One region of the Pseudomonas sp. 273 genome, then DNA from elsewhere that is predicted to be linked to it. Evidence: riboswitches for the same ligand, from Rfam matches in the RefSeq annotation. Region 1 holds a riboswitch; each other region holds the start of a gene.
What was found. A riboswitch is a leader RNA that binds a small molecule or an ion and turns the genes downstream of it on or off. The one in region 1 is predicted to bind fluoride.

Region 1 (7,508 bases):
GCCCAGGGCGCCAACGAGGAGCAAACTTCGTGTGATTTCTAGTTTCATGTCTGCAACCCTTTGATGGCGCTGCCAAACGCCGCTTCGTAACCATAGACAAAGGCCTGCCACTGCGCTTCCGTCCACGACGAACGGCGCTTCACCTGGCGCAGGTCGTGACGGGCCGCGCGCCTGGCGCTGAAGCGCTGGCGGGCCTTTTCCATGTCGATCAGGGCAACGTCGATCTGCTCGCCCTCGACCTTGACGAAGACATGCTTGAGGTACAGGCAGCCATGCTGCCAGCGGCCCAGGTTGAGCCTGGCCAGGGTCCTGCCGTACTGCTGCAGGACGCGCTGGTGCACGGCCTCGCCCCAGCGCTCGTGGTCGCCGCGGGCGTAGCAGTCTTCCAGGCTCGAATAGCCGTCCAGCGACTCGGTGACCAGCAGGGCCTGCCATTCGCCGTCCACCTTGCGGCAGCCGGCGTAGACCAGGGTCGGTACCTTGACGCCGAGGGACGCGGCGGCCTGCAGCGCATCGCGCTCGCGGATGGCGGTCGGGTAGCCGAAGGGGTGCAGCAGGTCACGGTAGATGTGCCCGACCTGCTGCTTGCGATAGAGCAGGCGGCCATCGTCGGTCAGCACGCGCTGGACCCCGCTCTCGCCGCCGCGGCGCCGGTTCGGCTCCTCTACCCATTTGCCGGGAATCTGCAACCAGCGGTCGATGGCATCTTCACCGGAAATTCGCTGCAGAGCTGCCAAATCAGCGCCCATCATTACTCCTTACGCAGAATGTAGACCCGCCACATGTGCACCAGCGGGACGAAATCGATATGGTCCTGCACCGCGAACCCGGCCTGGCGGAACTCCTCCTCGATGGTACGGGCAGGAATCACGAAGCGGTTCTGGTACGTGTGCTTCTTGCGCCCAGTCTCGGCGCGACGACGTTTCCAGGCCTTGAAGTTGCCGTCGACCCACAGCGAGAGGATCACACTGTCGCGGGTCACGCGGTGGAACTCGCGCAGCATGGTCATGCGGTCGCTCGATTCACCGATGTGGTGCATCAGGCGCATGCTGAAGATGCTGTCGACGGCGTTGTCCGGCAAATCGATGGCGAATGCCGAAGTCTGCAAAGGCCGCACGCGTTTGACAACCTCCACCGGCTGGCCGGCGCAGGCCACGGCGATCATGTCGGCGGAATTGTCCGCACCGATGATCACCCGGTTGTCCTTCTCGGCCAGCATCGGCCAGAAGCGGCCGGCGCCGCACGGCAGGTCCAGCACCAGGTTCGGCTGGCCGGCCAGCTTGAGCGCCTGGCGGGCGATCTGGACATCGCGCCAATGGGAAAGTTTCCGGGACAGCCCACTGCGATGCTTGCGCAGGTAGCGCTCGGCATGCTGACGGTCGTACTTCTGGGAAAACTCGAGCTCGACGGGCTTGTCGCTCATGATGGGGTTCCTGCTCATTTTTTATACGAAACTACGGGTGATTCTGTATCCATGCGGTCATGCGCATGTGAAAAATTCGTCAAGCCTCGCCGACCAGGCGGACCTCGAAACGGCAGCCGTGCGGCTGGGCCGGCGTCAGCTTGACCTCCCAGCCTTCCGCCGAGCAGATCCTCTTCACCAGCGAAAGGCCCAGGCCAAGGCCCTCGCCGCGCTGTTGCGGGCCGCGGACGAAGGGCTGGAACATGCGCTCGCGCTGCTCCTCGGGGATGCCTTGGCCACTGTCCTCGACGACGAAACCGCTGGCGGACAATTGCAAGCGGATGTGTCCTGCATCCGTGTAGTGCATGGCGTTGCGCAGCAGGTTGCTCATCACCGAGCGCAGGAAGGCCGCGTTGTATTGCTCCGGCGGCACCGCCTGTACCTCGTAGATCAGCTGCAGCCCCTTGGCCTCGATCGGCCCGCGCCATTGCCCGGCCAGGTCGTCGGCGATGCGCTGCAGGCCGGCCCGCGGGGCGATGTCCAGCTCCTTGGTGCGCGAGCGCGCCAGCATCAGGAAGGTCTGCACCAGGTCGCGCATTTCCTCGCTGGCGGTGGTGATCCGCGCCAGCTGGGTACGCGCCTTCGGGCTCAGGCCCGGTTCCTCGGCGAGCAGCTCGCTGCTGCTGGCGATCACCATCAGCGGCGTGCGCAGCTCATGGCTGACATCGCTGGTGAACAGTTTTTCCCGGGTCAGCACCTGGTGCAGTTGCCCGATGGCATAGTCGAACGCCGCCGCCAGCTCGCCGACCTCGTCGTGGGCGTAGTCCGGCGCCAGCGGCGGCGCCAGGTCCAGCAACTGGTCGCGGTGCCGCACCTGGCGCGCCAGGCGCACCACCGGCTCCATCACCTTGCGCGAGAGCAGCCAGCCGAGCAGGCCGGCCAGCGCCAGGCTGAGCACGTAGCCGGTCACCACGGCGGCGTACAGGACCTGCTCGCGCGCCTCGAAATCGCTCTGGTCCTGCAGCAGCACGTAGCGGCGGCCATCGGCGTCGCGCACCAGCGCATGGAACGACAGCTCGCCGTCGAACACCTCGTGGAAGCCCGACTCCAGGCGCTGCAGCGCCGGCGGCATGGCATAGACGCCGACGCCGTCGCTGACGAAGAAGCGCATGCCGGGGTCCAGCCGCGGGCCCCTGCCGCTGCGCAGGTCCTCGTTGATGATGCGGTCCAGCTCGCCCCCAGGTCACGGGAAATCAGGCGCTCCTCGACCACGTGCACCACGCCGACGATGCTCAGCGAAAACAGGCCGCCGACCAGCGCGGTCATGAACACGAAAGCAAAGACGATCCGGCGGGAAAGGCTCTGCCTATACTCCATTCGTTTCCTCCGCCAGGCGGTAGCCGACACCGTGGACGGTGTGCAGCAAGGGCATGGCGAAAGGCTTGTCGATCACCTGGCGCAGCTGGTGGACGTGGCTGCGCAGGCTGTCGCTGTCCGGGCAGTCGTCGCCCCAGACGGCTTCCTCGAGCACGTCGCGGCGCACCACGTGCGGGCTCTTCTGCATCAGCACCGCCAGCAGCTTGAGGCCGATGGGGTTGAGCTTGAGCGGCCTGCCGCCGCGGTTCACTTCCAGGGTATCGAGGTTGTAGCTCAGGTCCGCCACTTGCAGTTCTCGGCGGCCGCCGCCCTGGGTCCGGCGCAGCACCGCCTCGATGCGCGCGGCCAGCTCCGACAGGGCGAAGGGCTTGAGCAGGTAGTCGTCGGCGCCGGAACGGAAGCCCTGCAGGCGGTCGTCCAGTTGGTCGCGGGCGGTCAGCATGATCACCGGGGTGTCGCGCCGCGCGTCCTCGCGCAGGCGCCGGCACAGGGTGAAACCGTCCAGGCCGGGCAGCATCACGTCCAGGACGATCAGGTCGTAGTGCGCGGTCGCCGCCAGGTGCAGGCCGGACAAGCCGTCCTGCGCGCAGTCCACCGTGTAACCCTTGAGCCCCAGGTAATCCGCCATATTGGCCAGGATGTCCCGATTGTCTTCAACCAACAGAATCCGCATGTTCCTCTCCGCTTTGCAGGGCACCCTAGACTAGCTCGCTTAATTGGAACTTAAGCGTCTTTGACGTTTTTTTCACAACACCTCGGGCCGGCGGCGAGGCCGCGCCAGCCTTGGCGTGAAGGGAGCAGATACGAGGTGCTGCGAATGCGCGGGGGGCTTGCGTGCGGGGCTGCCATCCGGCGCCCCCGCGACGGCTCACTTGCCCATCAGCCAGTTGCCGGTGAACAGGCCGAGCAGGGTCATCGCCAGGGAACCGCTGACGTGCACGGCGATCGCCCCCATGGCCCAGGCCAGGCGGCCTTCCTGCAGCAGGGTGACGACCTCCGCGGAGAAGGTCGAGAAGGTGGTCAGGCCACCGCAGAAGCCGGTGATGATCAACAGCCGCCACTCCGGCGCTATGCCCTGGGCGCTGGCGAAGTAGGCGACGGCGAGGCCGATGATGTAGCCGCCGATCAGGTTGGCGGCCAGGGTGCCGGGGGGACGGTGGGCATCAGGCTGTTCAGCTTGAGGCCGAGGTACCAGCGCAGCAACGCGCCGATGGCGGCGCCGAGGGCGATGGCGAGAACGGGTTTCCACATGATCCTGTCCTTGAGGGGCTTTCGGACAGGCCGCAGGCGAACGCCTACGCGCCTGGTCCAGGTGAATGCGTAGGCATCATCAGCCACGGGGGCGGTTGAAGGAGGAATGCCATCTCCTGCGCGGCACATCTTGGCACAAAGCGCCGGAAACGAAAAAGCCCCGCCGAAGCGGGGCTCTTTCTCAGCCAGGGGCCGGGAGGCTTACATCATGCCGCCCATGCCACCCATGCCGCCCATGTCCGGCATGGCCGGAGCGGCCTTGTCGTCGACCACTTCGGCAACCATCGCCTCGGTGGTGACCATCAGGCCGCCGATGGAGGCAGCGGCCTGCAGCGCCGAACGGGTGACCTTGGCCGGATCGAGGATACCCATCTCGATCATGTCGCCGTAGACACCGGTAGCGGCGTTGTAGCCGTAGTTGCCCGAACCTTGCTTGACCTTGTCGACCACCACGCTCGGCTCGTCGCCGGAGTTGGCGACGATCTGGCGCAGCGGCGCTTCGACAGCGCGACGCAGCAGGGCGATACCGACGTTCTGGTCTTCGTTGTCACCCTTCAGGCCTTCGATGGCCTGCAGGGCACGCACCAGGGCGACGCCGCCGCCAGGAACCACGCCTTCTTCCACCGCGGCACGGGTAGCGTGCAGGGCGTCTTCGACGCGGGCTTTCTTCTCTTTCATCTCGACTTCGGTGGCAGCGCCGACCTTGATCACGGCAACACCCCCGGCCAGCTTGGCCAGGCGCTCTTGCAGCTTCTCGCGGTCGTAGTCGGAGGAAGTCTCTTCGACCTGCTTGCGGATCTGCAGGACGCGGGCTTCGATGTCGGCTTGGGCGCCGGCGCCATCGATGATGGTGGTGTTCTCTTTGCTCAGAACCACGCGCTTGGCGTTACCCAGGTGCTCCAGGGTGGCGCCTTCCAGGCTCAGGCCGACTTCTTCGGAGATGACGGTACCGCCGGTCAGGATGGCGATGTCCTGCAGCATGGCCTTGCGGCGGTCGCCGAAGCCCGGAGCCTTGACGGCCGCGACCTTGACGATGCCACGCATGTTGTTGACCACCAGGGTGGCCAGGGCTTCGCCTTCGACGTCTTCGGCGACGATCAGCAGCGGGCGGCCGGCCTTGGCGACAGCTTCCAGCACCGGCAGCATTTCGCGGATGTTGGAGATCTTCTTGTCGACCAGCAGCAGCAGCGGGCCTTCCAGCTCGGCAACCATGGTGTCCGGCTTGTTGATGAAGTAGGGCGACAGGTAGCCACGGTCGAACTGCATGCCTTCTACGACCGACAGTTCGTTTTCCAGGCCCGAGCCTTCTTCGACGGTGATCACGCCTTCTTTGCCGACCTTGTCCATGGCTTCGGCAATGATGTTGCCGATGGAGTCGTCGGAGTTGGCGGAGATGGTGCCGACCTGGGCGATGGCCTTGGTGTCGGCGCAGGGCTTGGCCTGCTCCTTGAGCTGGGCGACGATGGCGACGGTCGCCTTGTCGATGCCGCGCTTCAGGTCCATCGGGTTCATGCCGGCAGCGACGGCCTTCAGGCCTTCGTTGACGATGGCCTGGGCCAGGACGGTAGCGGTGGTGGTGCCGTCACCGGCAGCGTCGTTGGCCTTGGAGGCAACGTCTTTCACCAGTTGGGCGCCCATGTTCTCGAACTTGTCCTTGAGTTCGATTTCCTTGGCGACGGAAACGCCGTCCTTGGTGATGGTCGGAGCGCCGAAGCTCTTGTCCAGGATGACGTTACGGCCTTTCGGGCCGAGGGTGGCCTTGACGGCATCGGCCAGCACGTTTACGCCGACCAGCATTTTCTTGCGAGCGGAATCGCCGAACTTAACTTCTTTGGCAGCCATGTTCTGTTTCCTCGTAAATCGAATTCAGTGGGGGTTGGGGCGGACTGATCAGTCTTCCAGGACGGCGAGAATCTCGGACTCGCCCATCACCAGCAGCTCTTCGCCGTCGACCTTGATGGCGTTGCTGCCGGAGTACGGGCCGAACACCACCTTGTCACCCACTTTCACTGCCAGAGCGCGAACTTCGCCGCTGTCCAGCACGCGGCCGGTACCGACGGCGACGACTTCGCCACGGTTCGGTTTCTCGGCGGCGGAACCCGGCAGCACGATGCCGCCTGCGGTCTTGGTTTCTTCCTCGCTGCGACGAATGACGACGCGGTCATGCAGAGGACGAAGCTTCATAGTCGTAACTCTCCCAAACAGTGGTTTCCAACGGCCGGATCGATGTCCGGCAGGTTTTGTTGAAGCCGGCTTCGCCGGTTTGCGGCCCGACGGGCGAGCCGCGTAAGACAGCCTGTCCGAATGACAGGGACCTTGCGGTGCCTGCTACATGAGGTCGTCGTGGGGCATTTCAAGGCCGTGGGGAAAAAAATTTCAGCGCAGGCGATCGTTGTCGCGGCGTTCGAACTCGCCCTCGATCACGTTCGGCCCTTGCGGGCCGCGCGATTGCGCCGACGGGTCGCCGGCGAAGGCGCGGCGGCGCTCCTCCTGCTCGCGCATGCGCCGGCGCAGCCCGCCCAGCAGCAGGCTGCGGGTGAACGGCAGCAGGCAGAGCAGGCCGAGGATGTCGCTGATGAAACCCGGCAGCATCAGCAAGGCACCGCCGACCGCGATCAGCAGGCCCTCGAGCATTTCCTGCTCGGGCACCTCGCCGCGGGACAGGCGCTCGCGGGCGCGCCACAGGGTGGCCAGGCCGGCCACGCGCAGCAGCGCCGCGCCGAGGAAGGCGCTGGCGACCAGCAACAGCAGGGTCCAGCCCACGCCGATGACGCTGCCGACCTTGATCAGTACGGCCAGTTCGATCAGCGGGAAGAGCAGCAGGAAGAACAGGGTGACTCGCATTTCAGGGGTCCTTGGCGGGGCGTCGGCCCGGATATTCCGTAGTTGGCGCCGACACCCGCCTATTTCAAGCCTGGATCACCTCGTTGCCCGGCCAGGCCTGCGCCCGCGCCAGTTGCACCAGCGCCTGGCGCACCTCGCCAGGGTTGGCACAGGGCGCCGGGAACGGCAGCCAGTGGAGGATGGAGCCGACGCGCAGGTGGAAACCTTCTGTATCGATTCCCACCAGTTCCGGGGCCTCGCCCACCGGCAGGCCGGCCAGTTCCAGGTAGTGCACGATGGCATTGGCGTGGTCCTGGTTCATGTGCCCGGCCATGCCCTGCTCCACCTCGCCGGCGAAGGGGTTGGCCAGCGGCACGCTGTCGGCGCCCAGCCAGTGGATGTCGCCGAAACCGCCGATGAAGCGCCACTGCACCGGCTGCAGCACCCAGAAATCGAAGTCGTGGGCCTTGTGGTAGTCGCGCGAGCCGGGGAAGTAGGCGTAGTAGCGCTGCGCCGCGGCCTCGATCTCCTCGACGTCCTCCAGCGGACGGGCCTCGGCCAGCAGGGTCAGGCGGCCGGCGGCCTGGATGTCGTCGGCGCCACGTTCGCCCACCAGCAGCGAGCACTTGGCGTCGGCCTGCAGGTTGTGGGTGTG
Region 2 (7,508 bases), 1.6 Mb from region 1:
CGAGAGGATGTGCAGGCTGGCGCCGAAGCGCTCGGCCAGTTCGTTGGCGAAGTTCAGGGCCAGCTCCGCCGCCGTGGAAGCGTCGTAGGCCACCAGGATGCGCTTGATCATGCTTCACCTCCTCTGCGCCGCGTCTGCGGGCGCAAGTCGTCTTGGTGCGCAGGTTGCGGGGCTTGCGCCGGCGGGCCGGCGGCCTCCTCCGGGTCGTCCCTGGGCAGCAGGTGCCGGGGCAGGAAGAAGGCGTTGGCGATCAGCGTCGGCACCACCGCGCTGCCGATCACCGCGGCCACCAGCGCCGAGTACTGGCCCTGGTCGATCAGCCCGTGGGCCAGGCCGAACAGCGCCGAGATGGTGCCGAAGGTCAGCCCGGTGGACATCAGCAGGGTGGTGTAGGCCCCTTCCCGGCGCGGCGAGCCGTAGAACAGGCAGGTGGGGTACACGCCCACCAGCTTGGTGAGCATCTTCACCAGCAGCAGCAACACGAAGGCCGCGGGCGCCGCGGCCAGCGCCGGCAGTGACACCAGCGAGCCGGCGCGGATGAAGTAGAACGGCGTCAGCAGGCCGAAGGTCAGGGTGCGCAGGCGGCGGATCAGCGCGTGGTCCTTGCCCACGGTGCCGGCCAGCACCATGCCGATCAGGTAGGCCGGCAGCACCGCCTCGCTGTCGGCCCAGGTCGCCGCCGCGCCCAGGGCGAACAGGCAGAACATGAGGAACTTGGCTTCCAGTTCCGAGGGGCGGCCGCCGAAGCGCCGGAAGAAGCGCGGGGTGATCCACGGCAGCAGCAGCGCCGCCAGGACCAGGATGCCGGCGAAACCGGCGGTCCTCAGGGTGAAGGGGGCGAAGATCAGCCCCAGGGCGATCACCGTGGCCAGGTCGTTGACGAAGCAGGCCGCCAGCACGATCTTGCCGTACTCGCTGGTGTTCAGCCCCAGCTCCAGCATCACCGCGTAGACCACCGCCACCGAGGTGGTGGACATGGCGATGCCGGCCAGCCAGCTGGCCTGCGCATCCCAGCCCAGGCCCCAGCGCGCCAGCGCCGCGCAGCCGATGAAGGGCACCACGAAGCCGACCAGGCCGATCACCGTGGCCTGCTTCCAGTGGCTGCGGAACACCTTCGGGTCCAGCTCGGCGCCGGCCAGGAAGGTCAGCAGGATGGCCCCGGCGCCGGAGAGGAACTTGATCCAGCTGGCGTCGCCCTGCAGCACCGCCATGCCCAGCAACGCCCCGATGATCAGCTGGGCGATGGTCCCGACGACGATCTCCGACAGCGCCGTGGCGATGCGCAGGAAGATCGACACCAGCGTCGCCAGCAACGCCAGCCCCAGCCACAGGGCGGCCTGGGCCCATATCTCAGTCATGGCGGCCTCCGTTGGCGGGCTCGTCGTCCTCGCCCAGTACGCCGAACTCGACGGGGGTCTTCACGTACACCAGCTTCAGGTGTTCCTCGGCCAGGCGCGTGAAGATCCGCTGCATTTCCGCCTCGGTGACCATCATCACCACTTCCAGGGGCTGGTCGGCCAGCTCGAAGAAGCGCGCGGCATGCATCCGGTGGTGGTGGCCGAACCCCTCCCTGGCGGCCAGCAGGGTGGCGCCATGCACGCCCAGGCGCAGCGCCTCGGCCATCAGCCACTCGGCAACGGGCTGGTGGTGGACCTTGCGGTCCTGCTGGGTGAAGAAGGTCAGCTGGTAGCCCTTCATGGCGCACCCTCCCCCGCCGGCGAGCGGCGGCGCAGCACGGCGTACCGGCTTGCGGGAAGCAGGGTGCGGAAGGCGGCGGAACGGGACGGGTCGGGCATGTGCGCTGTCCATGGGCAGACCATGGACAGCAGAACAATGCCTACGCCGCCCATGGAGGGTTATGCGTAGGCATCATCAGCCGGGGGCGGTTAGAGGAGGAATGCCATCTCCTGGTTAACGACATTAGCAAAGCCTTGGAAAAATGCACGCGGTCGGCGACGGCCGCGCAGGCCTGGCCTAGTGGCTGCCGCCCAGCAGGTCGAAGGAATCCAGCAGGCGCCAGGCGATTTCCGGGGTGCGCTCCAGGCCCCGGCGGATGGCCGCGGGGATGGCCTGGCGGGTCTTGCGGCACAGGCCGGGCTGCCCGGCGATGCGGATGTCCAGGCCGCGCATGCTGCGCACCTCGTTGAAACCGGGGGCGATGCTCAGGCGCAGGCCGAGCTGCTCGTACATGCGCTGCTGCATGTGCTGCAGGTCGGCCAGGTCCTTGAGCTGCTCCAGGCGCTGCAGCAGGCGCTGCTCTTCCTGGCGGGTGAGCAGGAGGATGCGGATGTCGCCGTGGGGGTCGGCCAGCAATGCCTCGCGCCCGCAATCGCAGGCGCCCGGCGGGCAGGGTTGGCGGAGGGGGAGCTGGCCGTTCATGGCCCCGAGCATAGCGATTCGCCGCGGGCGGCGCCCCTGCCCCGCGTAAAAATTCCCACGCTGAATTCGCCTTGAGGTCCTACGAGGGCGCTGGATAGATTCCGCCCTGCCGCAGCCTTGCTGTGGCCGGGGGTAGGATCCCGTTGCGGAGGGTGGTGCGTCATAGCCGTGAGCGCAGTCGGTCCATCGTTGTGTGCACTCACGTTCCGTGGCGGGCCGTCCGGGGAGGCCTTCGGGCCTGCCGTCTTCTTTCGCAACGGTATCCTACCCCCGTACGGTCCGCCTCCCTTTTCCGGGAGGCGGCTCTTGATCCCGCTCAGGAGCAATGGAACATGCACTCTCCGCACTTCGCCCTCCACACCCAGGAGGCGCGCCATGTCTGATCTGCAACCCCTCACCAACCTGGCCCAGCCCCACGACGACGTACTGTTCGTCGACGCCGGAGCCCCCGCCCAGCACCTGTTCGAAGCCGCCGAGCGCCGCCTGGTGGCCCTGGAGGACCTGCTGTGCCTGCTGGCGGACTGCCCCGACGAAATGCCGCTGGTGCAGGGCCAGGCCCGCCTGGTCTCGGCCCTGCTGCCGATGGCGGCGGAAGCGCGGCAGCTCTACCAGTTGGCCCAGGACCGGCGCTGAGCGCCCCGGGCGTTCCGTACGGGGCGGCGCAGCGCTGCCGCTCCGTACCGGGCTAGCCGGCGCCCTCGGACAGCAGGCGGCAGCCCTGGCGGCGGATTTCGATGTTCGGGTAGACCGGCGGGCGCGCCTCGCCGCTGGCGCGCAGGGCCTCGACGCGCTCCAGCGCCGCCTCGATGCGTTGCAGCGGCAAGGCGGCGATCTGCGCCGGCGCCAGGTCCCACCAGCGGCTGGCCAGCAGGCGCTCGCGGATTTCCGCCGGGAAGCGGTAGCGCACCACCTTCGCCGGCGAGCCGGCGACTATGGCGTAGGGCGGCACGTCGCGGGTCACCACGGACATGGCCGCCACCACGGCGCCATCGTGGACCTTCACCCCGCTCATCACCACCGCCCCCTCGCCGATGAAGGCGTCGTTGCCGATCCAGGTGTCGGCGTCGGTGTCCTCGTAGCGCTGGCGCGGCGTGTCGTAGCGGTCGAACACCCCTGGCTCGTACTGCACCGAGCTGGTGCTCAGCCAGTCCATCGGGTGCGCACGGGCAGCCAGGCCGACACGGCAGTGCTGGCCGGTGGAGCTGAAGCGGCCGATGTGCGAGATGCGGTGGAAGCTGGTGGCGCGGATGGTGGAGAAGGCGCCGATATGCATCTCGTCGCGGTAGATCTTGAACTCCGCCTCGCCGATGCTGCCGGGCGCCTCGACCAGCAGGCGCTTCCCGCGCCCCAGGCGGCTGACGCCGCTGCGGAATTCGATGTCGTGCTCTTCCAGCCAGTGCTTCCAGCGGCTGTTGCGCCAGCTCTTCAACATGGGTCCGTGGTCCTTTTGTATTTTTTCCGATACGGACCTCTGACAGGCGGGATACGTGCAAGGTTCGGTTGAAGTGAATTGCGGGGGTGTGAGTTGCTTTTCGTAGGAGCGAGCTTGCTCGCGAACGGTGCTCACCGGTGACTTCGGTGTTTCGGTCTGGCGCCTTTCCCTCTCCCTAACCCTCTCCCTGAAGGGAGAGGGGACCGTTCGGTGCGGTCTGCTTTTCCCGAGTCAGCCGGCAGGCAAGGTGGTTTCCGGCTGAAACCATTCCTTATCTCGGCACGGTCTAGCCCCTCTCCCTTCAGGGAGAGGGCTGGGGAGAGGGGACCGTGGTCAAGCCCATGCAGCGAAGTGGCCGGTTCACGCCGTTCGCGAGCAAGCTCGCTCCTACGAAAAGCGGTGCACCGCCCCCATCGAGACTGTCACCCCAGATGCGCAGCAAAGCCAGTCAACTGCGGTGCAATATCCTCACGCAAGGTCAGCGCGGGTATCTCGTAGTCCCCAGCGTTCTGCCGGCGGAACGGGAGGGGCGCGGCGCTGAACAGCCTGTCCAGGCGCTCGCCATAGGCCTGCTCGATGGCGGCATAGCGGGCCTCGTCCATGCGCCCGGCGCGGTACACCAGGAACGCCGGCAGCACCTCGAAGCCCGGGTAGTAGAGGATGCCGTGGTGGATGGGGAACAGCAGGTCGTCGATCGGCCCGTTGATGCCACGGGCGCTGTAGTGCGACTCCCAGCCGCCGGTGGTGACCACCAGCATGGCCCGCTTGCCGGCCAGGCTGCCCTCGCCGTAGCGGTCGCCCCAGCGCGCATCGGAGTGCTCGCCCACGCCGTAGGCGAAGCCATAGGCGTACACGCGCTCGACCCAGCCCTTGAGGATGGCCGGCATGGAGAACCACCACAGCGGGAACTGCAGGATCAGCGCGTCGGCCCAGCGCAGCTTGGCCTGCTCGGCGGCGATGTCGGCGCTCTGCCGGCCGCCGGCGTAGGCGCGGCGGGAATCCTCGGAGGGGTCGAAGCGCCCGGCGGCCGCGCCGTCCAGGCTGTCGGCTGCATCCAGCGGGGCCTTCCAGCCCATGGCGTAGAGGTCGGACACCTGCACCTGGTGGCCGGCGGCCTGCAGGCGGCGCACGGCGAAGTCCTTGAGCGAGCCGTTGAGCGAGCGGGGTTCGGGGTGGGCATAGACGATGAGGATGTTCATGGCGGTCTCCAAAAAGTGGATGGCCGCAGCATGGCGTTGCCCACGGTATAGTGGAAATGAATATCCATTACACCAGGTATAGTCATGACCAATCTGCGCACCCTGGACCTGAACCTGCTGGTGACCCTCGACGTGCTGCTGGCCGAGCACAACGTCACCCGCGCCGCGCAGCGCCTGCACTTCTCCCAGCCCTCGGTGAGCGTGCAACTGGCCAGGCTGCGCGAGCTGTTCGACGACCCGCTGCTGCTGCCCGGCCCCCGCGGCATGCGTCCCACCGCCCGCGCCGAGGCGCTGCGCGAGCCCCTGCGCCAGGCCCTGGCGGCACTGGAGCGGGCGGTGGCGCCGAGCGAGCCGTTCAACCCCGGCACCGCGAACAACACCTGGCGCCTGGTGGCCTCCGACTACAGCGAGGCCACCGTGATGCTGCCGGCCCTGCGCGGCCTGCGCGAGGCGGCCCCGGGCACGCGCCTGGCGCTGTTGCCGCTGCAGCCGGCGCTGATCGTCAGGCAACTGGAACAGGGCGACGCCGACCTGGTGTTCCACACCACCGAGGACGCTCCCGAAGGGCTGCGCCGGCGCCCGCTGTTCCAGGAACGCTACGTGCTGGTCGGCCGCGCCGGCCACCCGCGGCTGAAACGCCGGCCCAGCCTGGATCGGTTCTGCCAGCTGGAGCAGGTGATCGTCTCGCCGGACGGCGGCGGCTTCCACGGCCCCACCGACAAGACCCTGGCCGGGCTGGGCCGCGAGCGCCGGGTGGTGCTGTCGGTGCCGCACTTCCAGTTCGTCGCCCCGGTGCTGGCCAGCACCGACCTGGTGGCCATGCTGCCGCAACGCCTGGTGCGCCCGGACAGCGGCCTGCGCATGGTGGAAGCGCCGCTGGAGGTGCCGGGGTACGAGATGTCGATGCTCTGGCACGAACGCGCGCACCGCGACCCGGCGCACCAGTGGCTGCGGGGGTTCATCGCCGCGGCGGTGTGACGGCCTACCGCTCGGCCGGCCGCCGCCGCCGACGCCCTCAGCGGCGTAGGCTGGTGCGAGAACAGGAGGAGGACACGAGCATGCGGCAGCACAGCCACCCGGATTTCCACCTGCACGAGGCGCGCCGCGCCATGCTGCTGCGCTGGGCGCAGATGGCGCAATGGTTCGGCCTGGTGATGATCCTGCTGACCATTGGCCTGGCGGCCCTGGGCGACAGCCTGGACGACCCCACCGGCACGAGCATCATCACCCTTTGCGGGGTATTGGGCCTGGCGGCGCTGATCCCGGCGCGGATGGTCCTGGCGCACTACCAGAAGCAGGACGAACGCGACGGCCGGCCCTAGCCGAAACGCACGCAGTAGATCGGCGGCAGGTGCGCGGACAGGCATTCCCAGCGCTCGCCGCCATCCTCCGACAGCCACAGGCCGCCGGTGGTCGAACCCATGGCCAGGCGTTCGCCGTCGTCGTCCACGGCCAGGCCGTGGCGGTACACCAGGTCGTAGCACGGGCCCTGGGGCAGGCCATGGTCCAGGGCCTGGAAGCTCTTGCCGCCATCCTCCGTGCGGTTGACCAGCAGGCGCCCGGCCACCGGGATGCGGCAGACGTCCCTGACCGCCGGGACGAACCAGGCGGTGTCCGGCCGGGTGGGATGCACGGCCACGGCGAAGCCGAAGCTGGAAGGCCGGGCCGGCACGTCGCGCCAGTGAACGCCGCCATCGCTGGAGGTGAAGATGCCGTTGTGGTGCTGCACCCACAGCCGGTCCGGCTGCGCCGGGCAATGCACCAGGCGGTGCGGATCCTGGATGGCGCCGTCCTCGCGCAGCTCCGGCGGCATGTAGTCGGCGTACATGCCGGCGGTGGTGTTGCGCCAGCTGGCGCCTTCGTCGTGGCTCTGCCAGACGCCGCCGCAGGACACGCCGACGGTGAGGTGGCGGCTGTCACGCGGGTCGACGCTGACGGAGTGGATGCCCGGCCAGTCGTAGCCGCCGCCGAACCAGCGGGCGCGCTCGGGGCGGTCCCACAGCGGGCGGTTGAGCGTCCAGCTGTCGCCACGGTCGTCGCTGCGGAACAGGCCGCCGGGAATGGTCCCGGCCCAGAGGGTGCCGGCCTGGTCGGTGCCGCCGGTCTCCAGGCACCAGATCAGTTGCAGGCTCCAGGGCGCCTGGGGAGCATCGCCTTCGGCCGGCTCGGGCAAGGCGTCCGGCTGCGGCGGGTAGACCGGCACCGCGCACTCCTGCCAGTCGGCGCCGCTGGGCTTGCGCCACAGCTTGCAGCCGAAGTGGCCCAGGTCCAGCGCCGCGTAGAGGGTGTCGTCGCGGGGGTCGGCCAGCAGCATGTTCACCGGCTCGCCGAGGAAGTCCTGGCCCGCCTCGTGCCAGGCGCCACGGTCGTTGAGAAAGGTGAACAGGCCCTTGCGCGTGGCCACCAGCAGTCGATCGTCCATGCTTCCTCCTTCAGCCACCCGACAGCGCCTGCACCACGTACACCTCGCTGTCGGCCGCCAGGGCATCGCCCAGGCC
Region 3 (7,120 bases), 1.6 Mb from region 1:
AGCACGGGCGTAGGAGCGGACTCCGTCCGCGATTGGCATCGGCCACGCCGGACGCCCCGGTGGCACGGCCAACGGCGGATAACCGCGAACGGTTATCCGCCCTACGGTGCAGCCGCCGCCAGCGGCACCGGCGTCATCTGCCGCAGGCGGCTGAGGGTGCGCTCGAAGTCCAGGGTGGTGCTGCCGCCGGCCAGCCGTTCCAGCGGCACCGTGGCGTAGAGCTGCAGCTTCAGGCGCTTGTCGTAGGCGATGTCGATGAAGTTCAGGAAGCGCCTGGCGACGTCGTCGGGGTAGTCCTGCAGCGGTTCCAGGCCGCTGACCGCCAGGTACGGGAAGCGTTCGATCAGCCACAGGTAGTCGGCCGCCGAGTGCGGGCGTTCGAACAGTTCGGCGAAGTCGAGCCAGGCGTGGTCGTCGTCGTGGGCGCGCACGCACAGCGGGTGGTGGTTGACCTGCAGCACCTGGTCGAAGCGGGCCTGCGGGCCCAGGCCGAAGCGCTCGCGCAGCGGCGTCGGGTCGTCGGCGGTGGCGGGCCACAGGTAGCTGCCCCAGGCGTCCAGCGGCGTCAGCCGGCGCCGGTAGTCCTCGCCGTTGTCCAGCGCCAGCACCTCGAAGCGGCTTTCGATCAAGCCGACCACGGGGCGCAGGCGCTCGCCGTACAGCGGGTCCGCGCACAGCCCGGCCGGCGGGTAGTTGGAGGTGCACACCAGGCCGACGCCGCGGTCCACCAACTGTTGCAGCATCGGCCCCAGCAGCATGGCGTCACCGATGTCGTGCACGTGGAATTCGTCGAAGCACAGCAGGCGGGTTTCCCCGGCGATGCAGCGGGCGCTCTTCGCCAGCGGTTCGGCCTGGCCGGCGAAGGCCTGCAGGCGCGCCTGCATTTCGTCCAGGAAGGCGTGGAAGTGCACGCGCCGCTTGGCCTGCAGCGGGGCCGCGGCGAAGAAGGCGTCCATCACGAAGCTCTTGCCGCGGCCCACGTCGCCCCACAGGTAGACGCCGGCGGTGGGCTTGTGGAACCAGGCGTGGCGGGCCTGGAGGAAGTGTTCCAGCCAGTTGGCCAGGTGCTCGATGGCGTGTTGCTGCTGAGGGTCGGCGCTGTAGCCGCGCTCCTCCAGGGCCACCCGGAAATGCCGGAGGATGCGTTCGGCGATCGATTCCGGGGCGGCCAGACGGTCGGCGGCGCTCATGCTTCACCTCTGCTCGGGTGGCGCGGGGGCGCGAGGCGCCCCTTTGCCCCTTTAGTGGACGAAGGCCTGGCGGCCGGCGTAGTGGGCCGTGCCGCCGAGCATTTCCTCGATGCGCAGCAACTGGTTGTACTTCTCCACCCGCTCGCCGCGGCAGGGCGCGCCGGCCTTCAGGTGGCCGGTGCCGAAGGCCACGGTGAGGTCGGCGATGAAGCTGTCGACGGTCTCGCCGCTGCGGTGCGAGACCATCGCGCCCCAGCCGTTGTTGTGGGCCAGCAGCACGGTGGTGCGGGTTTCGCTGAGGGTGCCGATCTGGTTGGGCTTGATCAGCACGGCATTGGCGGTGCGTTCGCGGATGCCGCGGCGGATGCGTTCGGCGCTGGTCACGAAGAGGTCGTCGCCGACCAGCTCGATGCGCTGGCCCAGCGCCTCGGTCAGGCGCTTCCAGCCTTCCCAGTCGTCCTCGGCCAGGCCGTCTTCCAGCACCACGATGGGGTAGCGTTCCACCCAGTCGGCGTACAGCCCGATCATCTCGTCGGCGTCCAGCAGGCGGCCTTCGCTGTGCAGGCGGTAGAAGCCGTTCTCGTAGAGGGCGCTGGGCGCCGGGTCGATGGCCAGCTGGACCTGCTCGCCGGGGCGGTAGCCGGCGGCCTCGATGGCTTTCATCAGCAGGTCGAGGGCCTCGGCGTTGTACTTCAGCGGCGGGGCGAAGCCGCCTTCGTCGCCCACCGAGGTGGAGAAGCCCCTGGCCTCCAGCAGGGTGCGCAGCTGCCGGTAGATTTCCGCGCCCCAGCGCAGTGCCTCGCGGAAGCTGCCGGCGCCGGAGGGGACGATCATGAATTCCTGGAAGTCGGTGCCCTGCCAGTGGGCGTGCACGCCGCCGTTGAGCACGTTGAACATGGGCACCGGCATGCGCCTGGCCTGGTCGCCGCCGAGGTAGCGGAACAGCGGCATGCCGGCGGCCGCCGCCGCGGCGCGGGCCACCGCCAGGCTGACGCCGAGGATGGCGTTGCTGCCCAGGCGCGCCTTGTTCGGCGTGCCGTCGCACTGCAGCATCGCCAGGTCGACCGCCGTTTGCTCGCTGGCGTCGTGGCCGCGCAGCAGCGGGGCGATTTCGCTGCGGATGTTGTGCACCGCGCGCAGCACGCCCTTGCCGGCGTAGCGCGCCGGGTCGCAGTCGCGCAGTTCCGCCGCCTCGTGCTTGCCGGTGGAGGCCCCCGAGGGCACCGAGGCGCGTCCGCGGGCGCCGTCCTCCAGGGTCACGTCGACTTCCACCGTGGGGTTGCCGCGGGAGTCGAGGATTTCCCGGGCGTCTATCTGCTGGATCAGGATGGCCATGCCGCTCTCCTTGGTTCGTTCGAATGCATGAGGGGGCCCCTCACAACTGCGGGCGCAGGTAGCCGCCGGCCATCCCGCGCCTGGACAGCACCCACTGCCACAGCTGGATGTCGCGGGCGCGGAAGGCGCCGGCGCAGGACAGCAGGTAGTAGCGCCACATGCGCCGGAAGCGCTCGCCCAGCGCCGAGAAGCGCGGCCAGGCCGCTTCGAAGTTGGCGTGCCAGGCCATGAGCGTGCGGTCGTAGCAGGCGCCGAAGTTGTGCAGGTCCTCGACCACGAAGAGGCCGTCGGCGGCGTCGCCGAGCTGGCCGATGGAGGGCAGGTCGCCGTTGGGGAAGATGTAGCGGTCGATCCATGGGTCGGGCCGCCCGTGGCGGGTGTTCTTGCCGATGGTGTGCAGCAGGAACAGGCCGTCGTCGGCCAGGCAGCGCTGGGCCACCTGCATGAAGGCGCGGTGGTTCTTGTGGCCGACGTGCTCGAACATGCCGACGCTGGCGATGCGGTCGAACCTGCCGGTCAGGGTGCGGTAGTCCTGCAGGCGGAACTCCACCGGCAGGTCGCGGTAGCGGTCGCTGGCCCAGTTCGCCTGCTCCTGGGACACGGTCACGCCCACGCATTCCACGCCGTGGTGCTGGGCGGCATAGGCCATCAGGCTGCCCCAGCCGCAGCCGATGTCCAGCAGGCGCATGCCCGGCTCCAGCCGCAGCTTGCGGCAGATCAGCTCCAGCTTGGCTTCCTGGGCCTGCTCCAGGGTGCTGGCGGTTTCCCAGTAGCCGCAGCTGTAGGTCATGCGCGAGTCGAGCATGGCCCGGTAGAGTTCGTTGCCCAGGTCGTAGTGGCGCCGGCCCACCTGCCAGGCGCGGCGGCTGTTCTGCAGGTTCAGCAGGCGGTAGCGCAGGACGTGGGCGAGCAGGCGCCAGGGCCGGACCTCCTGGTCCAGGCGGGCGCGCAGCAGGCGGTGGAAGAACTCGTCCAGGTGCTGCGCGTCCCAGTCGCCGTCCATGTAGCTTTCGCCCAGGCCCAGGCTGCCCTGGGCCAGCGCGCGCTCGAACACGCGCGGGCGCAGCACCTGCATGTCCCAGGGGCGCTGGCCGTTGATCTGGATGCCGGCCTTGTGCAGCAGGCCGGCGGCGAGCCGCTGCAGCTCCGGGTCCGGGCCGGGCTGCGAATCCGTCGACGGGGTTCCCAGTGTCTCGCTCATGTCGGGCTCCCCGTGCCGTCGACGATCGATGCGGGCAGGCGGTAGGGCGCGGGCGGGGACAGTGCCGTATCCCGGGCACGTCGCTCGGCCAATGCCTCCCGATAGAAGCCGACACGATAGATGCGCACCTCCAGGGCCAGGCTGGCGAAGCGCAGGCAGCAGTAGGTATCCCAGGCCTCGCGGGGCTCGGAGAAAACCAGGCATTGCGCGCCGCTTTCGACCAGCAGGGCGGAGCGCTTCAGCCCCTGGGTGAACAGCAGCCGTGCCACGTGCTCTTGTTGCTCGCGGGCGATCTGCGCTGCGGCGGGATAGGTGATCTTCAGCAGTACGTGGTGCGCCGGAAGCGCCTGGAGAAATGCGTCCAGGTCATCGGAAACCAGGCTGGTCACCGACGATGACCACGCTGCGTCTTCATGCATGGGAGTGCCCACTTGTACCTCCAGGTGACGGAGCCAGCCGGTGCCGTACGGCGAAGCGAGGCTGGCGGGGAAACGACCTGAGCGAGGTGGGGCGGTAGATACGAAAATGCCTACCGCCCCCGCCTTCGCGGGTTCGGTAGGCATCATCAGCTGAACGTGTCAGCGGTTAACGGAGAATGCCATCTCCTGAGAGAACTCTATCACCGGCTTCCAGGCTTGCAAGGCGCCGGGGTGGATGTTCAGTCCTCCAGTAGCGCCCTGTTGCGTACTGCGCCCTTGTCGGCACTGGTTGCCAGCAGCGCGTAGGCCTTTAGCGCGCTGCTGACCTTGCGCGCGCGGGGCTGCGTCGGCTTCCAGCCCTTGCCGTCCTGCTCGACGCGGCGGGCGGCCAGTTCTTCGTCGCCGACCAGCAGGTCGATGCTGCGGTTGGGGATGTCGATGAGGATGCGGTCGCCGTCCCGCACCAGGCCGATGGCGCCGCCGGCAGCGGCTTCCGGCGAGGCGTGGCCGATGGACAGGCCCGAGGTGCCGCCGGAGAAGCGGCCGTCGGTGAGCAGGGCGCACTGCTTGCCCAGGCCCTTGGACTTCAGGTAGCTGGTGGGGTAGAGCATCTCCTGCATGCCCGGGCCGCCTTTCGGGCCTTCGTAGCGGATGATGACGATGTCGCCCGGCTTCACTTCGTCGGCGAGGATGCCCTTCACCGCCGCGTCCTGGCTTTCGAATATCCTCGCGCTGCCTTCGAACACGTAGAGGGATTCGTCCACGCCGGCGGTCTTCACCACGCAGCCGTCCAGGGCGATGTTGCCGTACAGCATGGCCAGGCCGCCCTCGGCGGAGTAGGCGTGCTCGACGCTGCGGATGCAGCCGTTCTCGCGGTCGTCGTCCAGGCTCGGCCAGCGGGTGTTCTGGCTGAACGCGGTCTGGGTGGGGATGCCGGCCGGGCCGGCCTGGAAGAAGGTGTGCACCCGCTCGTCGCAGGTCTGGGTGATGTCCCACTCGGCGATGGCGTCCTTCATCGAAGGGCTGTGCACGGTCGGCACCTCGGTGTGCAGCAGGCCGCCGCGGGCCAGTTCGCCGAGGATGGAGAAGATGCCGCCGGCGCGGTGCACGTCTTCCAGGTGGTACTTCTGGATGTTCGGCGCCACCTTGCACAGCTGCGGCACCTTGCGCGACAGGCGGTCGATGTCGCGCAGGTCGAAGGGCACCGCGCCTTCCTGGGCGGCGGCCAGCAGGTGCAGGATGGTGTTGGTCGAGCCGCCCATGGCGATGTCCAGGCTCATGGCGTTCTCGAAGGCGAGCACGTTGGCGATGCTGCGCGGCAGCACCGAGGTGTCGCCTTCGCCGTAGTAGCGCTGGCACAGCTCCACGGCCAGGCGCCCGGCGCGCAGGAACAGCTGCTCGCGGTCGGCGTGGGTGGCCAGGGTGGTGCCGTTGCCCGGCAGGGCCAGGCCCAGGGCCTCCACCAGGCAGTTCATCGAGTTGGCGGTGAACATGCCGGAGCAGGAACCGCAGGTGGGGCAGGCGCTGCGCTCGTATTCGGCGACCTTCTCGTCGGAGCAGCTGTCGTCGGCGGCCGCGACCATGGCGTCGATCAGGTCCAGGCCGTGGTTGGCCAGCTTGGTCTTGCCGGCTTCCATCGGCCCGCCGGAGACGAACACCACCGGGATGTTCAGGCGCAGGGCGGCCATCAGCATGCCGGGGGTGATCTTGTCGCAGTTGGAGATGCAGACGATGGCGTCGGCGCAGTGGGCGTTGACCATGTATTCGACTGAGTCGGCGATGATCTCGCGGCTGGGCAGCGAATAGAGCATGCCGTCGTGGCCCATGGCGATGCCGTCGTCCACGGCGATGGTGTTGAATTCCTTGGCCACGCCGCCGGCCTTCTCGATCTCGCGGGCGACCAGTTGGCCCAGGTCCTTCAGGTGCACGTGGCCGGGCACGAACTGGGTGAAGGAGTTGGCGATGGCGATGATCGGCTTCTTGAAGTCTTCGTCCTTCATCCCGGTGGCGCGCCAGAGGGCGCGGGCGCCGGCCATGTTGCGGCCGTGGGTGGAGGTTTTCGAGCGGTAGTCTGGCATGGGGGTTCCTGATCGGCTGATCGTGGCGTTTTCTTGTCTTGTGGGGTTCAGGCCCGGTGCGCCGCTTCGTAGGCAGCCACCGACTTGCGGATTTCCTCGCGCGCGTCGTCCAGGCTGCCCCAGCGTTCCATGCGCACCCACTTGCCGGGTTCGAGGGTCTTGTAGTTCTCGAAGAAGTGCTGGATCTGCCTGAGCAGCAGGTCGCTCAGGTCGCTGCACTGGTGCAGGCCGGCGTACAGGGTGCTGAGCTTGTCGTGGGGCACGGCGATGATCTTGGCGTCCGGCCCGGCCTCGTCGGTCATGTACATCACCCCCAGCGGGCGGCAGCGCAGCACGGTGCCGGGCGCGACCGGGCAGGGGGCGACGACGAGGATGTCCAGCGGGTCGCCGTCCTCGCTGAGGGTGGAGGGAATGAAGCCGTAGTTGGCCGGGTAGAACATCGGCGTGCTGAGGAAGCGGTCGACGAACAGCTGGCCGCTGGCCTTGTCCAGTTCGTACTTGATGGGCGCGTGGTTGGCCGGGATCTCGATCACGGCGTAGAGGTCGTCCGGGATGCCCTTGCCGGCGGGGAGGTCGGTGAAGCTCATGGCGCGGGTCTCCGTGGTCGTCAGGTGGTGGGGGTGTCGCGGTCGGCCTTGCGCTTGCCGACGGTGCCCATCTCCACGGGCGTCTTCACGTAGAACAGCGCCAGGTCCTCGGCTTCCAGGCGCTCGAACAGGCGCTCGCACTCCTCCTCGGAGACGGCCAGGCAGATTTCCACCGGCTGGTCGGCCAGTTCGAAGAAGTGGTAGGAGTGCACCCGCCCGGCATGGCCGAAGCCTTCCGCGCCGACGACCAGGGTGGCGCCCTTGAGCTTCATGCCGCGGGCCAGGTCGACCATCCAGTCGGTGATCAGCT
Region 4 (7,508 bases), 1.6 Mb from region 1:
GGGTGATGTTCAGGTCCTCGGCCATCCCGGAGGCGGCGGCGAAGCCGTAGTTGGCGCGGTCCAGGTAGGCCAGGCTGTAGGTGACGAAGACGATGGGCATGATGTGCCACCAGCGGCGTGGGGCGAGTCGGTCGATCTGCATGGCGTTTCTCCTGAGCTTGTTGTTCTTGTCGCAACAGGTGCCGGCCGGGCCGGCGGGTTTCGGGGTTCAGGCACGCAGGCGCGCGTCGTGGGCTTCCAGTTCGTGGCGCTGCGGCAGGCCCTCCATGTCGCCGCGCGACTGCACCGCGCGGCTGCCGCACCAGTTGCCGCGGGCCACCGCCTGGCGCAGGTCGCGGCCTTCCAGCAGGGCACTGATCACGCCGACGGCGAAGGCGTCGCCGGCGCCCACGGTGTCCACCACCCGCGCCACCGGCTGCGGCGGCACCACGCCTTCGCGGCCGTCGGCGTCGCGGAAGTAGGCGCCCTCGGCGCCGAGCTTGATGGCCACGCATTCCACGCCCTGCTCAAGGTAGAAGCCGGCGATGGCCTCGGGCGACTGGCGCCCGCTCAGCAGGCGGCCCTCCTCCAGGCCCGGCAGCACCCAGTGGGCCTTGAACGCCAGGGCGTTGACCTCGCGCACCATGGTCGCGCGGTCCGGCCACAGCGAGGGGCGCAGGTTGGGGTCGAAGGAGACGCTGCGGCCGGCGGCGCGCATGGCGTCCAGCAATTGCCGGGAGAGTTCGCGGCAGCTCGCCGACAGCGCCGGCGGGATGCCCGTGGCGTGCAGGTGGCGCGCCCGCAGCAGGCCCGGGCGCAGCAGCGCCGGGGACAGGCGGCTGGCCGCCGAGTTGCGGCGGAAGTACTCCACCCGCGGGTCGCTGCCGTCGTCGCAGCGGGCCTTGAGCTGGAAGCCGGTGGGGTGCTCGGCGTCGATCTCGACGCCGTCGCAGTCCAGCCCCTCGCGGCGCAGGCTGGCGAGCACGAAGCGGCCCAGGGAGTCGTCGCCCACCCGGCTCAGCCAGTTCACCCGCAAGCCCAGGCGCGCCAGGCCGATGGCCACGTTGCTGTCGGCGCCGGCGATGCGCTTGCCGAAGCCCTCCACCTCGGCCAGGTCGCCGCACTGCTCGGCGACGAACATGGCCATGGTCTCGCCGAAGCAGAGCACGTCGTGTTCAGCCATGGCGCACCTCCGGGGCGCGGCCCAGCTGCGCCAGTTGCTCGACCTGCTCGCGGGTCAGGCTGGCCAGGTCGTCGCCGGCCAGCGGGTATTCGATGGCGCGCGGCACCCCGGGGGCGAAGCGCGCCAGCAGCGCCTCCCACTCGTCGAGGTCGGCGGCCTGCGGCGGCACCGCCACCAGGCGCCCGTCCTCGCGGCGGCGCACCGCCTTGCAGTGCACGTAGCGCACCCAGGGCCCGAGCAGGCGCGCCGCCTGCTGCGGCGACTCGCCCTGCCAGTGCCAGTTGCCGATGTCGAAGGTCATGGCCAGCGGCAGGCCCAGCTCGCCGGCGCGGCGGAAGAAGCGCAGCAGCGGCTCGACGCGGCCGCCCTGGGCGGTCTGGTCGTTCTCCACCAGCAGCACCGGCCCCTGCCCGAGCAGGGGGCGCAGGGCTTCGAGGTCGCACTCGTCACGGTAGTGGCCGAGGGAAACCTTCAGCGCCACTGCACCGGCCTCCCCTGCCAGGCGCAGGCGCCCGGCCAGCGCCGGCTCCAGGCGGCCATCGGCGCGCCACAGCTCCAGCGGCGCCGAGTACAGGCTTTCCAGGCCCTGGGCGGCGCTGGCCGCGGCCAGGGCGGCGGCGTCGGGCAGCGCGTCGAAGAGTTCTTCGCGCCATTCGACGCGGCTCGCGCCGGCCTCGGCCAGCAGTTCCAGGTAGGCGGCCTGGCCCCGCTGCCGCACGGCATCGGCGCCGAAGCTGGACAGGCTGATGGATACGGGGTTCGCGTGCATTGTTCTTGTCCTTCTCGTTCAGCCGGGATGAAACCGGTTTCATTTCTAGCCGAAAACCGCTGCGGCCTGGGCCGCAGCGGCTTCAGCCGCGTACTGGGGTGGAACCTCGGACGATGAGTTCGGCGCGCAGGTCCAGGCGCCGCGCCGGTTGCGTGACGCCCTGCAGGCGTTCCAGCAGGCACTGGAAGGCCGCTTGGCCGATGCGTTCGGTGGGTTGGGCCAGGGCGGTGATGCCGCCGCCGACCAGGGGGTACCAGTCCAGTTCGTCGAGGGCGACCAGGCCCAGGTCGTCGAACAGGCGCACGCCCATCTGGTGCAGGGTGCGGGTGGCGCACAGGGTGGCCACGCCGTTGCAGGTAAACAGGGCCTGGGGGCCGTGCCCGGCGCTGGCGAGGAAGGCGGCCAGGCGTTCGCGCAGGTCGTCGCCGGTCTCCAGCACCTGGCCGCGCAGGCCGGGCCGGCGGGCGATGGAAGCCTGGAAGGCGACCACCCGCTCCTGCCGCGAACTGGTGCCGTCCAGCGGCTCGCTGACCGCCAGGATGTCGCGGTAGCCGCGGGCCTGCAGGTGGTCCAGGGCCTGCTCCACGGCATCGGCGTTGTCCAGGCCCACCAGGTCCGAGCGCAGCTCTTCCAGCTGGCGGTCCACCAGCACCATGGGCAGCTCGCGCGCCAGGCTGGCCAGCTCGCCGGCGTGGTGGCCGAGGGTGTTCACGATCAGGCCTTCGACGTTGTACGACTGCAGCGCCTGCAGGTGCAGGCGCTCCTGCTCGTCGTCGCGGTCGGTGTTGCACACCACCAGGCTGTAGCCGTGCTGGCGGCAAGCGGTCTCCACGCCATGCATCACGGCGACGGAGTAAGGGTTGCGGATGTCCGCCAGGAGCATGCCCACCAGGCGCGTGCGGCCGCGCTTGAGGCCGCTGGCCATGCGGCTGGGGCGGTAGCCGAGCTGCTCGATCACCGCCTCGATGCGCTGGGCGGTGGCATCGGCGAGCAGCTGCCGGTCGCCGCCGATGTAGCGCGACACCGTGGCCTTGGAGACGCCGGCGGCCCGGGCCACCTCGCTGATGGTGACCCGCCCGCGGGCAGGCGGAAGCATGTCGTTCACCCTGTCGATCCTTTTGTATTCACTTGTGCCGGAGGGCTATGAAACCGGTTTCAATAAATCAGGGATGGAGCATGCCGTCAAGCACCGGCGGACGCAATGGGCCTTCCGCGGATATTCTGCTAGGGTAGGAACCAGGAGATGGCATTCCTCCTTTAACCGCCCCCGTGCTGATGATGCCTGCATGACCCCGGACGACATCCGCCCCCGGAGGAATGGATCATGTCATCAGCCATGCAGCCGCTTTCCGGCACCGCCGCGCTCGATCCGCACGTCGCGGACACCACGACCGGCGACTTCCACAGCATCCTCTTCCCCGGCGCCCGCCGGCCAACCCTGGCCAGCGCGCCGCCGCCCTGCTTCAGGGACCTGAACCTCGACCAGGTGGTCGACGCCATCACCGCGGACCGCCACGAGTACGACCTGGAGCCGTTCTTCTACACCCACCTGGACGACCTCGACGCCATCGTCTACCGCCAGGAAGTGATGCACGACCTGCTCGACCCCGGCCTGCTCGCCGACCTCCAGGCCTTCGCCGCCGGCATGCGCGCCGTGCGCCGGCACCTGGTGCCGGAAGAGAAGCTCTACTACGCGCGCCAGCAGCAGCGCAGCTTCGTCGAGGCGGTGCGGGTGTATTGCGATACGCTCACGCAACTGGCGCGGGCCCTGGCCGCCCGCCCCTTCGCGTCGCGCGGCCTGCGCGGGCTGCTGGCGTACCTGGGGCGCTACCTGGCCTCGGAGCGCTTCGTCGGCCTGGCCGGGGACACCCGCCACCTGCTCGACGGGCTCGGCGCCGTCACCTACTCGATGCTGATCAGGGACAACCAGGTCCGCGTCCAGCGCTACGAGCCGACCGAGGACATCAGCGAGGCCATCGACAGGACCTTCGCGAAATTCCGCCAGGGCGACGTGCGCGACTACCACGCCAAGTTCAACGAATGGCCGGGCATGAACCACGTCGAGGCGGCCGTGCTGGACATGGTGGCGCAGCTCTACCCGGAGGTCTTCGCCGAGCAGGCCGGATTCTGCGAGAAGCACGCGGACTTCATCGACGCGACCGTCCAGGACTTCGACCGTGAGGTGCAGTTCTACCTGGCCTACCTGGCCTACATCCAGCCGCTGGTGGACGCCGGCATGCCCTTCTGCTTCCCCGGCGTGCGCACCGACAGCAAGGCCGTGTTCGCCCGCAACGCCTTCGACCTCGCCCTGGCCAGCCGCCTGGTGCGCAACAGCAACCGCCTGGACGTGGTGTGCAACGACTTCGAGCTGGCCGGGCGCGAGCGCATCCTGGTGGTCTCCGGCCCCAACCAGGGCGGCAAGACCACCTTCGCCCGCCTGGTCGGCCAGCTGCACTACCTGGCCTGCATCGGCTGCCGGGTGCCGGCCGAGGCCGCCGAGCTGTTCCTCTTCGACCGCCTCTACACCCTGTTCGAGAAACAGGAGCGCCCCGGCGACCTGCGCGGCAAGCTGCAGGACGACCTGCTCCGCGCCCGCGGGATACTCGAGGGCGCCAGCGGCCGCAGCCTGATCCTGATCAACGAGATCTTCTCCTCGACCACCGCCAGCGACGCCGCCTTCCTCGGCCAGAAGATCCTCGCGCGGATCATCGCCCTGGACGCCCTCTGCGTGTGCGTCACCTTCATCCACGAGCTGACGCAGATGGGCCAGAGCATCGTCAGCATGATGAGCTGCGTCGACCCCGACGACCCGTCCCGGCGCACCTTCAAGGTCCTGCGCAAGCCCGCGGACCGGCTGTCCTACGCCCTCTCCATCGCCCGCAAGCACCGCCTCACCTACGACAGCGTGAAGGAGCGCATCCGGCCATGAAAGCCCACCTCATGTACCCGCAGGCCGACTTCGACCTGGACAAGCCGCCGCCGCTGCACGCCGAGGACCTGGTCCAGGACCTGGCCCTGGACACCCTGTTCGACGCCATGGCCGGCGACGACAAGTACCTCCGCCAGGTCGCCCGCTGCGCGCTGCTGACCGCCTTCGACAGCACCCCGGAGGTGGTCCGCTACCGCCAGGCGGTGCTGCGCGACTGCCTGGCCAACCAGGCGGTGGTGCGCGACCTGTACCGCCTCGCCCTGGACGTGCTGGGGCTGGAGCAGAACATCTACCTGAGCTTCATGACCAAGTACCCCAGCAGCATCATGCACCGCTCGCTGAAGCTGCTGCACCTGCAGATCGACCTGCTCCGACGCCTGCGGCGGATGGCCGACGAGCAGGCCGGGCACTTCGCCTCGGAGGGCTTCGGCAAGCTGTTCGCCCTGATCCGCGAGGAGATCAGCGACCAGTACTTCGCCGAACTGCAGGACCACTTCGAGCAGCTCAAGCTGCGCAAGGGTTTTCTCGTCAGCGCCCGCCTGGGCCCGCTGAACCGCGGCGTGGCCTACTGCCTGCGGCGCTACCCCAGGCCCCAGGGCTCCTGGCTCAAGCGCCTGCTGGGCAAGAAGCCGGAGAGCTACGTCTACGAGATCGCCGAGCGCGACGAGACCGGCGCCACGGCGCTGTCGGAGCTGCAGGACAGGGGCGCCAACGAGGTGGCCAACGCCCTCGCCCAGGCCGCCGAGCACATCACCGGCTTCTTCGCCATGCTGCGCACCGAGCTGGCGTTCTACATCGGCTGCCTCAACCTGCGCGAGCACCTGAGCGAGCTGCGCGGCGACATCTGCTTCGCCGACGTCAGCCCCGCCGGGCAGTACCGGCAGGCCTTCGAAGGCCTCTACGACATCTGCCTGGCGCTGAACATGCGGCGCGCGGTGGTCGGCAACGACCTGGCCGGCGACGACCGACAGCTGTTCGTCATCACCGGCGCCAACCAGGGCGGCAAGTCGACCTTCCTGCGCAGCATCGGCATCGCCCAGCTGATGCTGCAGTGCGGCCTGTTCGTGCCGGCGCGGCAGCTGCGCGCCAACCTCTGCGACGGCCTGTACACCCACTACAAGCGCGAGGAGGACGCCAGCATGAAGCGCGGCAAGCTGGACGAGGAACTCGCCCGCATGAGCGACATCGTCGACCACCTGAGCCCGCGCTCCATCCTGCTGTGCAACGAATCCGTCGCCGCCACCAACGAGCGCGAGGGCTCGGAAATCGCCCGCCAGGTGGTGCGTGCGCTGGCCGAGGCCGGGGTGAAGACCTTCTTCGTCACCCACCTCCACGACTTCGCCCACAGCCTTTACGAAGCGCCGCCACCGGGCAGCCTGTTCCTCCGCGCCGAGCGCCGCGACGACGGCGGGCGGACCTTCCGCATCACCGAGGACGCCCCGCTGGCCACCGCGTTCGGCACCGACCTGTACGCGCAGGTCTTCGCCGAGCCCGCGGCCGCCGGCTAGCCGCCGCGGGCCTGCAACCGGGCCAGCGCGGCGGTGCCCGCGGCCATCAGCACGGCGGCGCAGACGAACGCCAGCACCGGCGAGACGGCGCTCCAGAGCAGGCCGACCGTCGCGCTGGAAACGAACTTGGCGGTGCCGTTCACGGTGCCGAGCGCGCCATAGCTCAGGGCCAGCGTCTGCGGCTGCACCATGTCGGCGGTCACGGTGGACTCCAGGGCCTCCTGCACCGACACGTACAGGCCGGCGACGGTGAACAGCAGCGCCAGCAGCGGCAGGCTGTCCACCCGCAGCCAGAAGGCCAGGGCCGCCAGCAGCGCCGTCAGGGCGCCCAGGGCATAGCCGGCGACCAGCACCGGCAGGGAGCCCAGGCGGTCGGCCAGCGCGCCGACGGGATAGGACGTCAGCACCTGCACCAGGTTGCGCCAGACGTACAGCAGGCCGGCGACCTGCGCCGCCTGGACCACGCCCAGGCTGCCGGCCAGCAGCTGCGTGGCGGCGAGGATGAGCAGGCTGTGGCTGAAATCGCCGATGCCGAACAGCCCGACGGCCCCCAGGTAGCGCTTGAAGCGCAGCGGCAGGCCCTTCAGCGTCTGGAAGAACTTCAGCCCGGGGTTCGCCGAGTGCTGCGGGTCCCTGACCAGGGTCAGGAACGCCAGCACGGCCAGCACGCCGGGAATCACGCTCAGCCACAGCACCAGGCGGAACGGCCCGCTGGCATCATCCCAGGGCAGCCGCTGGGCCCAGCCCAGCAGCGCGACGCCCAGCAGGGGCCCGGCCACGGCGCCCAGGGTGTCCATCGCGCGGTGGAAACCGAAGGCCCGGCCGCGGCTCTCGGCCGTCACCGCCTGGACCACGATGGCGTCGCGCAGCGGGCCGCGCAGCCCCTTGCCGAACCAGGAGACCAGCCGCCCGAGGAGGATCAGCGGCCAGCCCAGGGCAAGGGCCAGCAGCACCTGCCCGACCGGCGTCAACCCGTAGCCGATCACCACCAGCAGCTTGCGATGCCCCAGCTTGTCGGCGATGTAGCCGGAGAACATCTTGGTGTAGGCGGCCAGGGCGTCGGCGATCCCCTCGATGATGCCCAGCGCGGCGGCGGGAATCCCCAGCACCGCGAGGAACCCGGGCAGTATCACGGTGGTG

Region 2: it holds a riboswitch for fluoride, as region 1 does, so the genes downstream of both, PKO50_RS17610 (DUF190 domain-containing protein) here and crcB (fluoride efflux transporter CrcB) in region 1, are expected to answer to the same signal.
Region 3: it holds a riboswitch for fluoride, as region 1 does, so the genes downstream of both, PKO50_RS17570 (hypothetical protein) here and crcB (fluoride efflux transporter CrcB) in region 1, are expected to answer to the same signal.
Region 4: it holds a riboswitch for fluoride, as region 1 does, so the genes downstream of both, PKO50_RS17530 (DNA mismatch repair protein MutS) here and crcB (fluoride efflux transporter CrcB) in region 1, are expected to answer to the same signal.

The regions. Positions count from the first base shown of each region.
Region 1 covers NZ_CP116775.1:5,479,396-5,486,903, forward strand. The annotation lists gene PKO50_RS24985 (hypothetical protein) at 1-48, opposite strand, end outside; gene PKO50_RS24990 (lipopolysaccharide kinase InaA family protein) at 45-749, opposite strand; gene PKO50_RS24995 (class I SAM-dependent methyltransferase) at 752-1,423, opposite strand; partial or broken gene PKO50_RS25000 (HAMP domain-containing sensor histidine kinase) at 1,503-2,779, opposite strand; gene PKO50_RS25005 (response regulator transcription factor) at 2,769-3,452, opposite strand; partial or broken gene crcB (fluoride efflux transporter CrcB) at 3,648-4,030, opposite strand; fluoride riboswitch at 4,094-4,156, opposite strand; gene groL (chaperonin GroEL) at 4,232-5,872, opposite strand; gene PKO50_RS25020 (co-chaperone GroES) at 5,921-6,214, opposite strand; gene PKO50_RS25025 (FxsA family protein) at 6,407-6,874, opposite strand; gene PKO50_RS25030 (HugZ family protein) at 6,939-7,508, opposite strand, start outside.
Region 2 covers NZ_CP116775.1:3,851,335-3,858,842, forward strand. The annotation lists gene PKO50_RS17600 (universal stress protein) at 1-111, opposite strand, end outside; gene PKO50_RS17605 (cation:proton antiporter) at 108-1,358, opposite strand; gene PKO50_RS17610 (DUF190 domain-containing protein) at 1,351-1,698, opposite strand; fluoride riboswitch at 1,857-1,917, opposite strand; gene PKO50_RS17615 (hypothetical protein) at 1,975-2,379, opposite strand; gene PKO50_RS17620 (hypothetical protein) at 2,755-3,012, shown strand; gene PKO50_RS17625 (CatB-related O-acetyltransferase) at 3,065-3,811, opposite strand; gene PKO50_RS17630 (NAD(P)H-dependent oxidoreductase) at 4,234-5,010, opposite strand; gene PKO50_RS17635 (LysR family transcriptional regulator) at 5,095-5,988, shown strand; gene PKO50_RS17640 (hypothetical protein) at 6,069-6,332, shown strand; gene PKO50_RS17645 (exo-alpha-sialidase) at 6,329-7,432, opposite strand; gene PKO50_RS17650 (MoaD/ThiS family protein) at 7,443-7,508, opposite strand, start outside.
Region 3 covers NZ_CP116775.1:3,841,847-3,848,966, reverse strand. The annotation lists gene zapE (cell division protein ZapE) at 102-1,190, opposite strand; gene eno (phosphopyruvate hydratase) at 1,242-2,525, opposite strand; gene cfa (cyclopropane fatty acyl phospholipid synthase) at 2,566-3,726, opposite strand; gene PKO50_RS17570 (hypothetical protein) at 3,723-4,145, opposite strand; fluoride riboswitch at 4,276-4,341, opposite strand; gene ilvD (dihydroxy-acid dehydratase) at 4,385-6,223, opposite strand; gene ppa (inorganic diphosphatase) at 6,271-6,810, opposite strand; gene PKO50_RS17555 (DUF190 domain-containing protein) at 6,831-7,120, opposite strand, start outside.
Region 4 covers NZ_CP116775.1:3,832,817-3,840,324, forward strand. The annotation lists gene PKO50_RS17510 (MFS transporter) at 1-142, opposite strand, end outside; gene PKO50_RS17515 (sugar kinase) at 209-1,162, opposite strand; gene PKO50_RS17520 (AP endonuclease) at 1,155-1,931, opposite strand; gene PKO50_RS17525 (LacI family DNA-binding transcriptional regulator) at 2,014-3,036, opposite strand; fluoride riboswitch at 3,162-3,223, shown strand; gene PKO50_RS17530 (DNA mismatch repair protein MutS) at 3,256-4,860, shown strand; gene PKO50_RS17535 (DNA mismatch repair protein MutS) at 4,857-6,368, shown strand; gene PKO50_RS17540 (MFS transporter) at 6,365-7,508, opposite strand, start outside.